2 linked regions of the Teredinibacter turnerae T7901 genome follow. The protein of the gene in region 1 binds, or shares a complex with, the protein of each later gene. Links are inferred from orthologs where the notes say so. Each region holds a gene or a part of one and is shown in the gene's direction. Other genes may lie near its edges.

Region 1 (7,474 bases):
CTGTTGCTGGCGCACCAGAATCCGATAACTCAAGCAGGCTCCTCAAGTAATAGTTGAATTAAAGTGCCGGAGCCTTTGCGGTTCCGGCAGTCAAAGCGGTGCTTTTAGAAAGGAATATCGTCGTCAAAGCTGTCCATTGACGGTGGCGCAGAAGGTGGCGCTTGCTGCGGTGCCGGAGCCTGCCGAGGCGCCTGTGGCTGATGCTGTTGTGGTGCGGGAGCATCGTAGCCGCCATATCCCTGCCCATCGCCAGCGCCACGCGCGTCTAACATTTGCATTTCACTTGCAACAATTTCCGTGGAAAACCGATCCTGGCCCTGCTGATCCTGCCACTTTCGGGTACGCAGTGAACCTTCTACATAAACTTTGCTGCCTTTGCGCAGATATTCACCTGCGACCTCCGCCAGGCGACCAAAGAATGCAACGCGATGCCACTCTGTTCGCTCCTGATTCTGACCTGTTTGCTTATCCTTCCAGCTCTCGGAAGTCGCGATACTGATATTCGTTACCGCGCCGCCAGAAGGCATATAGCGCGTTTCCGGGTCCTGGCCGAGATTACCAACCAAAATTACCTTGTTAACACCTCTCGTAGCCACATTGCCCTCCTACTGTTTCAATGACTAAATTCTCATGTGCAAGCGATCAATTTTAACGGCTTTTTACCGTCAAAGCTTGCTTTTATATGCCTAAACTTCTGTACCCACTACGTGCGCAAGTTGTTGTTGGTCCAGCGCTTGGCGATCTACCTTCAGGTATAGCAAACCTTCCTCAGGCACCATGAGCGCTTCCGCAACCCCGGTTACCGAAAGTACCGCAGGCGTACGGGCGAAGTCGCCCCCCACATTAATGCAGATACTGGTTAAGTACCGCGGTGCTTGCATAAAAATTGCGACTAGCAACCACAACGCGGTGACAGTAGCAGCGACATACAAAACGGCCGTAGCCGAATTCTGCTCGAGCAACCAACCGCCCAATGTGCCGCCAGCAAATGCGCCGAGAAACTGACTGGTTGAGTACAGGCCCATTGCTGTGCCCTTAGCTCCCGCAGGCGCGACCTTCGAAACAAGCGACGGCAGAGTGGCTTCCAGCAAGTTAAATGCGACAAAAAACAGCAGCAGCAAAGTAATCACCACCATCGCCGTAGTGTGCCACAAAGCCAAAGCCACTAGCGCGGCCCCAAGTAGGAATATAGCGAGAAGGAAAACCTGTTTGACCATGCGCTTGCGCTCGGCGAGCATCATAAACGGCATCATGATAATTAGAGCGCCCAACAGCAGACCGAGATAAATGTGCCAGTGATTTTCTCTCGCGATGCCCAAGCCACTTTCCAGAATGCGCGGCACTACCACGAATGCCGACATAAGAACAAAATGGAGACTGAAGATTCCCAGATTAAGCCGCAACAACTGGGGGTTCTGTGCTGTTTTACCCATCAAGGCTGGAATCGCTCCAGAATCCCTATGACTCTTACCCGTGGGCTGTGCCGGCTTGGGCACCACGAACAAGAGCACCAGAACCCCCAGCAACGCCAACCCACAAGTGGCAAAAAACACCCCTGACAGACCTGCGACGGACGCCAATACCGGGCCAAGCACCATCGCAATTGAAAAAGACAATCCGATAGAAGCCCCGATAGCCGCCATCGCTTTGGTGCGGTTGTCCTCTGTCGTAAGGTCCGCCACCATTGCCATGATCGCGCTAGCGATCGCTCCCGCCCCTTGGAGGGCCCGCCCAATAATCAAGCCTTCAATCGAAGTCGCTGAGCCCGCCACAAGACTGCCGACGGCGAATATAAGTAACCCTATCAATATCACCGGCTTGCGGCCAAACAAGTCCGACAGTAAACCAAGTGGAATTTGAAAAATAGCCTGGGTAAGCCCGTACGCGCCGAGAGCGACCCCGAGCAAAAATGGGGTCGCTCCTGCGTACCCATCGCCGTACAGCATCATAACCGGCAAGACCATAAACAGACCTAGCATCCGGAATGCATAGAGCAGAGAAAGTGACGCAACAGATTTGACCTGTGAGTGCAAAATATGGCTTCCTGTGAAATGGAAAAGGACGGCGATTTTAGCAGCCTGGTGCCCGGGGGAACACAGAACTGTTTTGCCCTGCGGGAAATTGGACACCAAATATGCGAACAATTATATACGCGCCACCACAAAACCAGAGGTATTAGGACTCTGAGAAAAACGCGTTTTTTTCAACACTTAAGAATTAGATAAATGCGGAATTGGCACGTTTTTAATAATCCTTTTTGGTACTGCATGAAACAAATATGGGTTACAATGCTTTGTGATTCCGTCCCTAAAAGGTGGAAGAGATAACAACAATAAACAATTCGGACGCTGACTGCGAAGTCAGTTGTACCCCAAGCTACTCAGGTATTCACGTGTCTTTACTAGAATCGGACACCACAGGACAAGGTCAACAGATCGTTTTATTCTCAGCGAACAGCAGCCTGCAAACTGGCCTGCTGGCAAAGCTTATTGGTGACGAGCTGAAGCTGGATTGCAGTGTGCACAGGGAGCTGAAAAGCGTTCCAGGTAACACATCCGTACTGCTTATAGATTGTAATGGCCAGGATTTAGAAAACCTCAGCAAGTATGTTCGCGAAATTCAGGATTCTTTCGAATCAGTAACCGCCGCGTTACTGAACGCAGAATACGAAAGCGAGCAGGAAAGCCTGCTGGAATGGCCGTGTGTTTCGGGCCTGTTTTATGTTGATACAGAGCAGGAGCAGCTGATCCGCGGCTTGAAGTGCCTGCTCGATGGCGATTTCTGGGTGCCCCGGCGCCTGCTCCACACCTTCCTGGACAAAAACAGGAAAGCGCCATCTAACATCAAGCGCCCTAATGTGAAACTCACTAAACGTGAAAAACAGATACTTAAGCTGATAAAAGATGGCGCGACCAACGCCGACATATCAGAAGCGCTATCGGTAAGTGAGCACACAGTTAAAAGCCATTTGTACAACGTGTACAAAAAAATTGGCGTGCGCAACCGTCTCGAAGCCAGTAACTGGGTGCGAGACATGGATGACCTCGAAGACTGACCCTACCCAGGGCATCTCACGCTCCCACCTGTCCTAGTGGAAAAAACCCGGCTCAATGCCGGGTTTTTTACGCTCTCAACTCACCGTAATGTCTGACCGCGGTGGGTAATTAAACTTCATCACTCGCAACAGCGTATAATTCTCGTTTACGCCAACATTCGACGGATTTTTAAGTGGACAGCATAGTAGTACGCGGGGCCCGCACCCATAACCTGAAAAATATCGACCTGCAACTTCCGCGGGACAAACTCATCGTCATTACCGGTCTGTCCGGATCAGGAAAGTCATCACTTGCGTTCGACACACTCTACGCGGAAGGTCAGCGAAGGTATGTCGAATCGCTTTCGACATATGCTCGACAATTCCTATCCATGATGGACAAGCCCGATGTCGATCATATCGAAGGCTTGAGCCCCGCAATTTCCATCGAACAAAAATCCACCTCCCACAACCCCCGGTCCACTGTCGGCACTATCACAGAGATATACGACTACCTGCGCTTGTTGTTTGCCCGCGTTGGCGAACCACGCTGTCCGGAGCATGGTGAACCTCTTGCAGCACAGACAGTTTCTGAAATGGTCGACCAAGTACTGACCATGCCCGAAGGCAGTAAAACGATGCTGTTGGCACCGATTATCCGCGAGCGTAAGGGAGAGCATTTACACGTATTCGAAAATTTACGAAGAGACGGTTTTATCCGCGCGCGCATCAACGGCTTGGTCGTCGACCTGGATGATACGCCCAAACTGGACAAGCGAAAAAAGCATACCATCGAAGTTGTTGTCGACCGTTTTAAAATACGGGAGGATATTAAAATCCGTCTCGCAGAATCCTTTGAAACTGCGCTTAACCTCGCTGAAGGAATCGCGATAATTGCAGATATGGACGGCACCGCCCCGGACCAGATTTTTTCGGCGAAGCATTCGTGTCCAATATGCGATTACTCCCTCGCGGAACTGGAACCGCGCCTTTTTTCTTTTAATAATCCAGCGGGCGCTTGCAGCACCTGCGATGGCTTGGGCGTTAAACAGTTCTTCTCTGAGGGCAAGCTCATTCAGTTTCCAGAATCTTCACTCGCTGAGGGTGCGATTCGCGGATGGGACAGACGCAACCTGTATTATTTTCATATGCTCACCTCACTCGCTGATCACTACGGTTTTGATGTCGATAAACCTTGGAAAAAGCTCGCAAAAAAACACCGCGAAGTTATTCTTCACGGATCAAACGGAGAAACAATCGACTTTAGTTATGCCAACGATCGTGGCGATGTCTACCATCGCAATCATGCATTTGAAGGTGTTATCCCGAATCTTGAGCGGCGTTACCGCGACACCGATTCTAATTCGGTACGTGAGGAACTGGCTAAATTTTTGTCGACCATGAATTGCCCGAGTTGCGGTGGCGCGCGATTAAAAAAAGACGCCCGTCATGTGTTTATCGATGAACACAACCTCCCAGACATCACCAGCTTCCCCGTGGCGGAGGCCTGTGATTATTTCGCAACCCTGGCATTTACAGGTAGCCGCCAGGAAATTGCAGAAAAAATTCTAAAGGAAATACGCGATCGCTATAAATTCCTGAATGACGTTGGCTTAAATTACTTAACATTAAATCGTAGCGCCGACACACTTTCCGGTGGAGAGGCGCAACGTATTCGACTTGCCAGTCAAATTGGTGCCGGACTGGTTGGCGTGATGTACATTCTCGATGAGCCTTCCATCGGACTCCACCAGCGCGACAACGACCGTCTGCTGCAAACTCTCACTCACTTGCGTGATCTGGGAAACACGGTAATCGTTGTCGAGCATGACGAAGATGCCATCCGCACCGCCGATTACGTTGTAGATATTGGCCCTGGCGCCGGCGTGCACGGTGGAGAAATCATTGCCCAAGGCACCTTTAAGCAAGTACTCAAAAACAAGAATTCTCTGACTGCCGATTATCTTTCTGGACGCAAACAAATTGCTATCCCACAGGTTCGACACAAAGGTGACCCGGAAAAGCAGCTCGTACTAACCGGCGCTCGTGGGAACAATCTGCAGAACGTTGACCTTAAAATTCCGCTTGGTGTTATGACTTGTATCACCGGCGTGTCGGGTTCTGGCAAATCGACGTTAATAAATGCCACGCTGTACCCTTTGGCCGCAACTGAGCTAAACGGTGCGACCACCCTGACCCCAGCAGACCACGACGGCATAGCGGGCTTGGACCTGCTCGACAAATGTGTCGATATCGATCAGAGCCCCATAGGACGCACTCCGCGCTCTAACCCCGCGACCTATACCGGCATATTTACTCCGATGCGCGAGCTGTTCTCCGGTACACAAGAGGCGCGTTCCCGGGGCTACAAACCAGGTCGATTTAGTTTTAATGTTAAGGGTGGTCGCTGTGAAGCCTGCCAGGGCGACGGCGTGGTGAAAGTGGAAATGCATTTTCTTCCTGACGTTTACGTGCCGTGCGATGTATGTAAAGGCAAACGCTACAATCGCGAAACATTAGAAATTCGCTACAAAGGAAAGAATATTCACGAATGTCTGGATATGACAGTCGAAGACGCCCGCGAATTTTTCGATGCAATACCGGCAATTTCAAAAAAATTGCAAACACTCATAGACGTAGGTTTATCGTATATTCGTCTGGGCCAAGCAGCTACTACACTGTCTGGCGGCGAAGCACAACGAGTTAAACTGAGCCGAGAATTATCCAAAAGAGATACAGGGAAAACGCTATACATTCTTGATGAGCCGACTACCGGCCTGCATTTTCACGATATTCAGCAATTGCTTACGGTACTTCATAAACTCCGTGACCATGGCAATACCATCGTCGTTATCGAACACAACCTGGACGTAATTAAAACTGCAGACTGGATTGTCGATTTGGGACCAGAGGGAGGAAGCGGTGGTGGCCAGATAATCGCTGAAGGCACGCCCGAACAGGTCGCCAAGAAACGCGGCTCCCATACCGGGCGATTTCTAAAACCCATGCTGAATAACAGCTAGGCTGGCATTGGGCGTTTATTTAACGCCCAGTTTTTCGTGGAACTCTTTACGAAATCCACCAACTTTTTTCAAGGCTTCGGCAATGGCAGCATCGTTGCCGCTGGCAACTGCGGCCTCAAGTTGAGCCAAAGCCTCCTGCGTTTTTTTCATGCCCTCGTCAAAAACCGACTGGTCTTCCGGCATAATTTTTTGCTGAATTGCAATATCCAGCGCCCCTTTGAACGCAGCCAGCTCTTCTTGTAGCTTGGCTTTATCAGTTTCGTTTCGCATAGCTTTAAACGAATCGCCCATGGTTTCCATCGCTTCATGCAGTTCACTATGACGGGAACAGCCCGTTATCACAGTAAAAACAAGTGCAATGACTAATAGTGTACGCTTGTGCATGGTGGTATCTCCCCAATGATTAAAAAAATTAATTAAATTCTATATAATTCGTTAACGTAGCGTTCAGCAACTGCTTGCCAGTCAAAGCGAACCTCGGCGGCAGCCGCCCCTATATCTTTTACCGATTTAGGATCAGCTTCATGCATAGACAATATCCGACGAAACTCTGTTAACATCGCCTGCGCCTGAGATTGAGCGTTTTCACCGTTAAAACAAAACCCCGTCTTTTGATGATCGACGGTGTCCCGCAATCCACCCACGCCATTAACTAAACAAGGTTGGCCTGCACGCATCGCCAGCATTTGACTTATTCCGCAGGGTTCGAATGAACTGGGCATCAAAAAGAGGTCGCCGTACCTATAGATGTTCAATGACAACTCAGCAGAGAAACCGTTGAGAAAAATGAAATTTTCATGGCTTCCGCTAAGTTTAAGCATTGCTTCTTCAAGATAGCTCGAGCCGCTGCCCAACATAACAAATTGGCCGCGATCGCAAAGCGCATCCAGCATTTCTTCTAACGCCAGCTTGCCCGAGCGAAGGCGGGTAACCAGCAGAGCCGCTTTTTGTTCTGTCAATCGGCCAACAAAGGTAACGTTAAACCCGCGTGTCTTTTTCGCAGCCCATTGCTGCAGTCGTTTACTCGCCACAAAGTGAGCGCTCGCCAACACGGCTGAGTGGCTAGCCCATTGAACCAGACTTTCTTGCGCAACAGAAACCAGTTTTTTCTTTGCAGGTGCCGCATAACGAACGCCTTTTGGATACTCGCAGCCGTTGATGATCCCGATTAGCTCCCCTGAGTCGCTACGCTGCTGCAGATCGCCCTCCAAACCTTCGCCGCCGTATATTCCCAAAGGATGATTGCTGGGACGGAGAATCTCCTCTGCGTAGGTGGGAGACACGGTGTGCACCCGGTCTGCAAGACGAATCGCCGCTCGCATCGGGTTCACACAAAAAGGGTTGTGCGTATCGCAAATTTGCAGCCCGTCGTAGTACAGCTGGGGGTACCATGCTTCCAACGACGAAGGATCGTTTT
Region 2 (7,279 bases), 1.0 Mb from region 1 along the record:
CTTCCTGGGCGGGCTTAAGTACCACCGAAGCGGTGGAGACCACTACCGAGCACACGATACACAACAATAGCGCGACCGTGATGGTCTTTTTAATCGTATCGTTATTAGCCACGTGCTAACCTCCGCTTGATATTGGATTGAACAACAAAGTGGTCGATTAACGGCGCAAACAAATTGCCGAACAAAATCGCCAACATCATGCCTTCAGGGAACGCCGGGTTCACAACCCGTATAGTGACGACCATGAAGCCAATCAACGCACCAAACCACCACTTACCAGCATTGGTCATTGACGCGGATACCGGATCGGTTGCCATGAAAAACAGACCAAACGCATAGCCACCCAGCACCATATGCCACCAGAACGGCATCGCGAACATAGGATTCGACTCTGCATCACCGGTCGCGTTGTAGATAAGCGTGGTCGCAATCGTGCCCAAAATTACACCAAACACGATGCGGTACGCCGCAATGCGCGTGACCAGCAACACAACACCACCAATTAACAGAGCAAGTGTGGATGTTTCACCAATAGAACCTGCCATTTTGCCGAAAAAGGCATCCAGCCAACTCATTTGCGAGTAGAGAGCGGTCATGCCGTCCTGTGCAGCGACGGACAGCGCAGTCGCGCCAGAATACCCATCTACAGCAACCCAAACGGCGTTACCTGACATGGACGCAGGGTACGCAAAGAAAAGAAACGCACGGCCGGTTAATGCAGGGTTGAGGAAGTTCTTACCCGTACCACCGAAAACCTCTTTACCCAGTACCACACCGAAGCTAATGCCCAGTGCAGCCTGCCACAATGGAATACTCGGTGGGCAGGTTAGTGCAAACAGAATCGATGTTACGAAAAAGCCTTCATTGACTTCGTGACCACGTTTCATGGCGAACAGAACTTCCCAAAAACCACCAACAATAAATACCGTGGCGTATATAGGAAGGAAGAAAGTTGCACCGTAAACGAAGTTATCCCACACGCTATCGGGGTTAAAGCCAGAAAGTGCCGCGATAATCGCTCCGCGCCAGCCATCAATGCCTGTGGCCCCCATATCGGCAAGAACCGTGTTAGCTTGCCAACCCAGGTTATACATGCCGTAGAACATTGCTGGGAAAACACACAACCACACCATAATCATGACGCGTTTGAGGTCGATACCGTCGCGCACGTGAGCCGTGGTTTTTGTCACGTCATTGGGCTGATAAAAAATGGTGTCTGCGGCTTCGAACAGCGGATACCATTTTTCCAATTTGCCGCCTTTGTGGAAATGCGGCTCAATAGAGTCGAAGAAGTTACGTAAAGCTTTCATGGTTTAACCCTCCTTCTCGATACGAGTCAGGTTATCGCGAAGAATGGGGCCGTACTCATATTTGCCGGAACAAACAAAACTACACAATGCCAGGTCCTCTTCATCCAGTTCCAGGCAGCCCAGTTTCTGAGCCATTTCGGTATCACCAACAATCAACGAACGCAGCAGCTGAGTCGCCAGAATATCGAGCGGCATAACCTGCTCGTAACTGCCGGTGGGCACCATTGCCCGTTCACTGCCGTTACAGGACGTGGTGAAGTCGTATTTTTTACCCTTCATAAGGGTAGAGATGTAGATTGGCAGCGCTGAAAAGCGCTTCGAGCCTGGCACGACGAAATGCATAAAAGGACGTTCACGTCCTTCTGCAAGCACCGAAACCTGGTTGTGATAACGCCCCAGGAATGCTGTCGGGCCGTATGCGTTGCGACCACCAAAAACCGACCCTGAAATCATTCGGTTTTCGCCAGCTTTAAGCTGCCCTGCGGTCAGCTCTTCGAGGCTTGCGCCCACGAGGGTACGAACCAGCCGCGGGTTCTCCATTTGTGGGCCACCGAGAGCAACTACGCGCTCTGACGCCAATTCACCCGAGGTGAACAGATCGCCTATCGCCATAACGTCCTGGTAACCAACACTCCATGACTGACGTTCGAGACTCACCGGCGCCAGGAAATGCATGTGTGTTCCCACGTTGCCTGCGGGGTGAACGCCACCGAAGGTTTCATAAGTTGCAACACTGCTTTGCGGTACGGATGCACCCTCTGCATGACAAACGAACAGTTTGCCCTCAGTGAGTTTGCTCAACACCACCAGCCCGTTGATAAAACTCTGCGGGCGTTCGTTAATAATCAGCGTTGGGTCAGCAGCCAGAGGATTGGTATCCATTGCGCTAACAAAGATTGCGGCAGGCACTGCATCCAGAGCAGGCGCCTTGCTGAAAGGACGTGTACGGATAGCCGCCCACAAACCCGCGTCATTCAGGTTGTCTACCACCTGCTGACGTGCGAGATTTGCAAGATCACTTTCACTGTACTTCGCGAAAGTTTCGGCTTCGCCACCTTCAACATCAATAACTACAGACTGCAATACGCGCTGGTAACCGCGATTAACAGCAGACACAGTCCCTGATGCTGGTGCAGTGTAGCGCACCCCTTCGGTTTTTTTATCGGTGAACAGGAGTTGCCCTTTCTTAACTTTATCGCCTTCCTGAACAGCCATTGTTGGTTTCATACCGTGGTAATCGAAACCTATAACGGCGACAGAGCGAATCGAAGGGCCATCTTCAATGGATTGCCGGGGTTCCCCGGTGATCGGTAAATCCAATCCGCGACGGATCTTGATCATACGTCTTGCCTAGTTTAGAGATTGAGATGAGTTGTTTTTGAAAAAAGAAACACACCGGCGATCTGCGCCGTTGCGTCAATATTCTTAACGTCCAGTTCTACCTAACAGTGAGCCCCCGCATCGCGCGAGCCTTGTGAAATCTGTACATTCGACATCTGCGGCGTGGATTTCCACCGTCCCGAGAAGCCCACCAAAAGAATAGTTCATTTCTCGCAGAAACACGGTCTCTCGGTGGCGGGCGTCAGCTGCGATATGGATATCCAGCATAAGGGCGCCCTGAAAAAATCGCGCCAATTATAAGGATCAGATGGAGTCAACGCCAGTCACATCCGCAAAAAAAAGCATTAACCTGTTGTTTTTACGAACACTTTTTAAAGGAAGACCTACATCGGTCAAAAAGTTATAGCGCTAACCACTTTGCAAGCAGCAACCTTCTATGCTCTGGCTAGATCACCCACAAAACTACCTAAAGCGGATAGAATAGCCGCCCCTTAACCAAAGCTTGATGTAATGAAAGACGCCACATTTCTACCAGAAATCCCCACAAAACCCAATGATAAACGCAGTTGGGGCCAACTGATTGGCTCATCTGGAGCCGCACTTTCAATTGTGGAATCGGCACAGAACTTTTCAGGCAACTGCGTCGTAGTGGCGCCGGATATGGCTACCGCGGAAATATTTAAAAGCGACATCGAGGTATTGCAAAAGGGTCGCAACAACGGGCGCAAAGTTTACCTGTTTAACGATTGGGAAACACTCCCCTACGACAGTTTTTCTCCTCATCAGGACATCATTTCAGAGCGAATGCGGTGTCTGTATCACCTGCATGCGAGCGACAATTGCATCATAATTGTTGCATCTTCGACACTCTTGCAGCGTTTACCCCCGACCGACTATATTCTAAGCCACAGCCTGGTGTTGAAAGTTAACGATCAGCTCGACCGAGAAGAATTTCGCCATCATTTAACCAATTCAGGATACACCAGCGTAGACACCGTATACCAGCACGGCGAATTTGCGGTGCGCGGTGCATTAATTGATGTATACCCTATGGGAAGCCGCGCAGCTTATCGCATCGAACTTTTTGATGACAGCGTAGACTCCCTGCGGGAGTTCGATCCGGAGACCCAACGGACAATCACCCAAGTTGAAAGCATCGAGCTGTTGCCCGGAAAGGAATTTCCCTTCGACAAGGCCGGAATCAACGCTTTCAAAAGCCGTTGGTATGAAACCTTCGACGTAGACCACAGCGCGTGCCCTGTGTTTCAGGACATCAGCTCAGGATTATCCCCCGCCGGGGTCGAGTATTACTTACCATTGTTTTTTGATGAAACGGCGACGTTATTCGACTACCTAGCGGACGCCCCGGAAAAAACCTTGCTCTTTGTGCATGAGAAGGTTCCGCAAGCCATCGAAAATCATTGGAAAGATATAGAAAGCCGCTACTTAAGCCGCAATGGTGACCGCGAAAGACCTATTCTCCCTACTCACCGGGCATTTCATCCAGTCAACGCGCTATACAGCGCGATGAAACCCTATCCAAGAGTCACCTTATATAATCAATCGATAGTAGAAGGTAAAGGAAGCGACAACTTAATGCTTTCTACGTCCCCGGCGCTGAGTGTGGACAGTAAAGCGAACAATCCGCTACACCTCCTTGAGTCCTTCCTGAATCGGACCGATAAGCGGGTACTTTTCTGCGCAGAGAGCTCCGGCCGAAAGGAAACGCTAAAAGAACAGCTAAAAAAAATTGGTGTACGTCCGGAAGAATCGACTTCGGTCTTCAGCTTCCTTGAAAGCCAGCAAAAAATCGCGATTACCGTAGCGCAACTCGACAACACCGTTAACTGTCAGCAACCCGGTTTCATTCTGATTGCCGAACAACAGCTGTTCGGCAACCGCGTACAGCAACGACGTCGGCGCAGTAAGAACGCGGAAGACCCCGACAACATCATTAAGAATCTCACTGAGCTTAAGCTCGATGCACCCGTAGTGCACCTGGACCACGGCGTCGGCCGCTATAAAGGCCTACAGACGATAGAACACGATGGCCAGGCAGATGAGTTCCTGGTTTTGGCATACGCAGACGACACCAAGCTCTATGTCCCGGTTGCCAACCTGCATATGATCAGTCGTTACAGCGGCGCCGACCCGGCGCTGGCACCACTTCACCGGCTTGGCAGCGAAACCTGGCAAAAAGCGAAGCGAAAAGCCGCAGAACAAATACGCGACGTCGCAGCAGAATTGCTCGAGATTTATGCAAAGCGGAAGGCCCGGCAAGGGTTCAGTTACGACAATCCCAAGGAGGCCTACGATCAGTTCGCCGCAGGGTTCCCGTTTGAAGAAACGCCAGACCAGCAATCAGCTATTCGTGCAGTCCGCGACGACATGCTCTCAGCGCAACCCATGGATCGCCTGGTCTGTGGCGACGTCGGTTTCGGAAAAACGGAAGTTGCGATGCGCGCTGCCTTTATCGCTGTACAAAACAGCAAACAGGTTGCGGTTCTGGTACCTACAACACTGCTGGCACAACAACATTTCGACAACTTTAAGGACAGATTCGCAGACTGGCCGGTAAATATCGAAGTCGTCTCCCGCTTTCGCAGTCAAAAGGAGCTCACCAACGTACAGCAGAGACTCGAACAAGGCAGCGTGGACATTCTCATTGGCACGCACAAATTGATACTAGGGGACTTCAAGTACCCCAATCTGGGACTGGTAATTATCGATGAGGAGCATCGCTTTGGCGTGCGACAGAAGGAAGCACTGAAGGCGTTGCGGACAGAGGTCGATATTCTCACCCTAACAGCAACACCAATTCCACGCACACTTAACATGTCGATGAATGGCATTCGTGACCTTTCGATAATCGCCACACCGCCCGCCAAACGGCTATCGGTAAAAACCTTCGTGCGAGAGAGCGACGACAACCTTATAAAAGAAGCGATACTGCGAGAAATTTTACGCGGTGGCCAGGTTTACTTTCTGCACAACGAGGTAAAAAGCATCGACCGGCGTGCACAGGAGATACAGGCGCTGGTGCCCGAAGCACGTATCGGTATCGGCCATGGTCAAATGCGCGAGCGAGAGCTGGAAAGTGTGATGTCAGACTTCTATCACAAGCGCTTTAATATTTTGGTCAGCACTACGATTATCGAGACTGGGATTGATGTCCCTACAGCGAACACCATCGTCATTGAGCGGGCTGACAAGTTCGGTCTGGCCCAACTCCACCAATTGCGGGGACGTGTTGGGCGCTCCCACCACCAGGCTTACGCTTATTTGATGACCCCCAACAAAAAAGCCATGACCAATGACGCCCTCAAGCGCCTGGAAGCCATCGCAGAAGCGCAAGACCTGGGCGCGGGGTTTACTCTCGCCTCCCACGACCTGGAAATTCGCGGTGCAGGCGAGTTGCTCGGCGACGAGCAGAGCGGGCAGATGCAGGCCATCGGCTTTTCGCTTTACATGGATATGCTCGAGCGGGCGGTGAAAGCGATTCAAGAAGGTAAAACCATCGACCTGGATCAACCGGAACAGCAAGGCGTCGAAATTAATCTGCGCATCCCGGCACTGATCCCAGACGACTACCTACCCGATGTCCACACTCGCCTGATACTATACAAGCGTATCGCCTCAGTAAAAGATGAAGCCGACCTCAATGAACTCCAGGTTGAGATGATAGATCGTTTTGGGCTGCTTCCGGAGCCCTTGAAAAACTTGTTCCGTCAAACACAGATACGCTTCCAGGCAGAACAAATGGGTATCACCAAGGTCGAAGCCAGCAGGCAGGGCGGCCGCCTTGAGTTTGCCAGCCAGACTCAGGTCGATCCGCTTACAATTGTTAAGCTGGTTCAAAAAATGCCACAACATTTCCGACTCGACGGCGCAAACCATTTAAAATTCAGCTTTGACATGGAAACCCCTGAGGAGCGATTGCACCAGGTAACCCATGTACTTACTCAACTACAACAGGCCAGTTAATGCGATTTTCTTTGTCTTTGCAAAATGCCGTGCTTTCGGCATTGATGTGTTTGCCTCTCCCCCTGTACGCCCAAACCGAAGACCAACAGGAAAGTTGGTATCAAGTGGAGATACTGGTTTTCAAGCGAAACCAGTCAAACGCTACGCAAGAGGTATGGCCAAAGAATATCGCGCTCGCCTACCCCCCCAATGTCCAATATTTACGCGACCCCAATAGTGACGCAGCACAACCACCAGAGGTTACAGATAGCGAATTTAGCTCTGACCAGAGTACTTCATCAGAGCCTGTCAATACGCCTGACACCGCACTAACAGAGCGGGAGCCAGATCCAGAACAGCAAGAAGAACCCTTCGTACTTTTACCCAAAGACGCGATGTTCATTCGCGGTGCAGAATACGCCATCAACCGTGATCGATCACTCTCGCCACTGTTCCATGCCACCTGGGCGCAACCTATGAAGGCACTTAAAGATGCACCAGCGATTGTTATACAAGGTGGCGAAAGTTACGGGAATCATCACGAACTCGAGGGCACAATTACGCTGAGCGTAAGCCGTTATTTGCATTTACATACAGATCTTTGGCTTGCAGAATACGAAACCAACTACGGACAGGCTGACTACCATTGGCCAACGATTCCCCTT

What was found.
Region 2: the proteins of uvrA (region 1) and mfd are in contact, whole or in part, in a crystal structure (PDB 4DFC), measured with the Escherichia coli proteins. The link is inferred for Teredinibacter turnerae T7901 from one-to-one orthologs.

Annotation. Positions count from the first base shown.
Region 1 is NC_012997.1:987,086-994,559, reverse strand. What follows is about bases 2,872-6,257. They hold uvrA (excinuclease ABC subunit UvrA), read left to right. Parts: upstream 2,872-3,228; coding sequence 3,229-6,057; downstream 6,058-6,257. Other genes in these bases: TERTU_RS04125 (cytochrome b562), read right to left, coding at 6,073-6,257; TERTU_RS04135 (LuxR C-terminal-related transcriptional regulator), read left to right, coding at 2,872-3,055. Outside these bases: TERTU_RS04150 (sugar nucleotide-binding protein), read right to left, coding at 1-33; ssb (single-stranded DNA-binding protein), read right to left, coding at 105-596; TERTU_RS04140 (MFS transporter), read right to left, coding at 687-2,033; more of TERTU_RS04135, read left to right, coding at 2,393-2,871; more of TERTU_RS04125, read right to left, coding at 6,258-6,441; TERTU_RS04120 (glycogen synthase), read right to left, coding at 6,474-7,474. UniProt on the Escherichia coli protein: The UvrABC repair system catalyzes the recognition and processing of DNA lesions. UvrA is an ATPase and a DNA-binding protein. A damage recognition complex composed of 2 UvrA and 2 UvrB subunits scans DNA for abnormalities.
Region 2 is NC_012997.1:1,986,004-1,993,282, reverse strand. Bases 2,765-6,835 are described here. They hold mfd (transcription-repair coupling factor), read left to right. Parts: upstream 2,765-3,161; coding sequence 3,162-6,635; downstream 6,636-6,835. Other genes in these bases: TERTU_RS08660 (CsiV family protein), read left to right, coding at 6,635-6,835. Also shown: TERTU_RS08680 (Na(+)-translocating NADH-quinone reductase subunit C), read right to left, coding at 1-112; TERTU_RS08675 (NADH:ubiquinone reductase (Na(+)-transporting) subunit B), read right to left, coding at 105-1,310; TERTU_RS08670 (Na(+)-translocating NADH-quinone reductase subunit A), read right to left, coding at 1,314-2,651; more of TERTU_RS08660, read left to right, coding at 6,836-7,279. UniProt on the Escherichia coli protein: Couples transcription and DNA repair by recognizing RNA polymerase (RNAP) stalled at DNA lesions. Mediates ATP-dependent release of RNAP and its truncated transcript from the DNA, and recruitment of nucleotide excision repair machinery to the damaged site.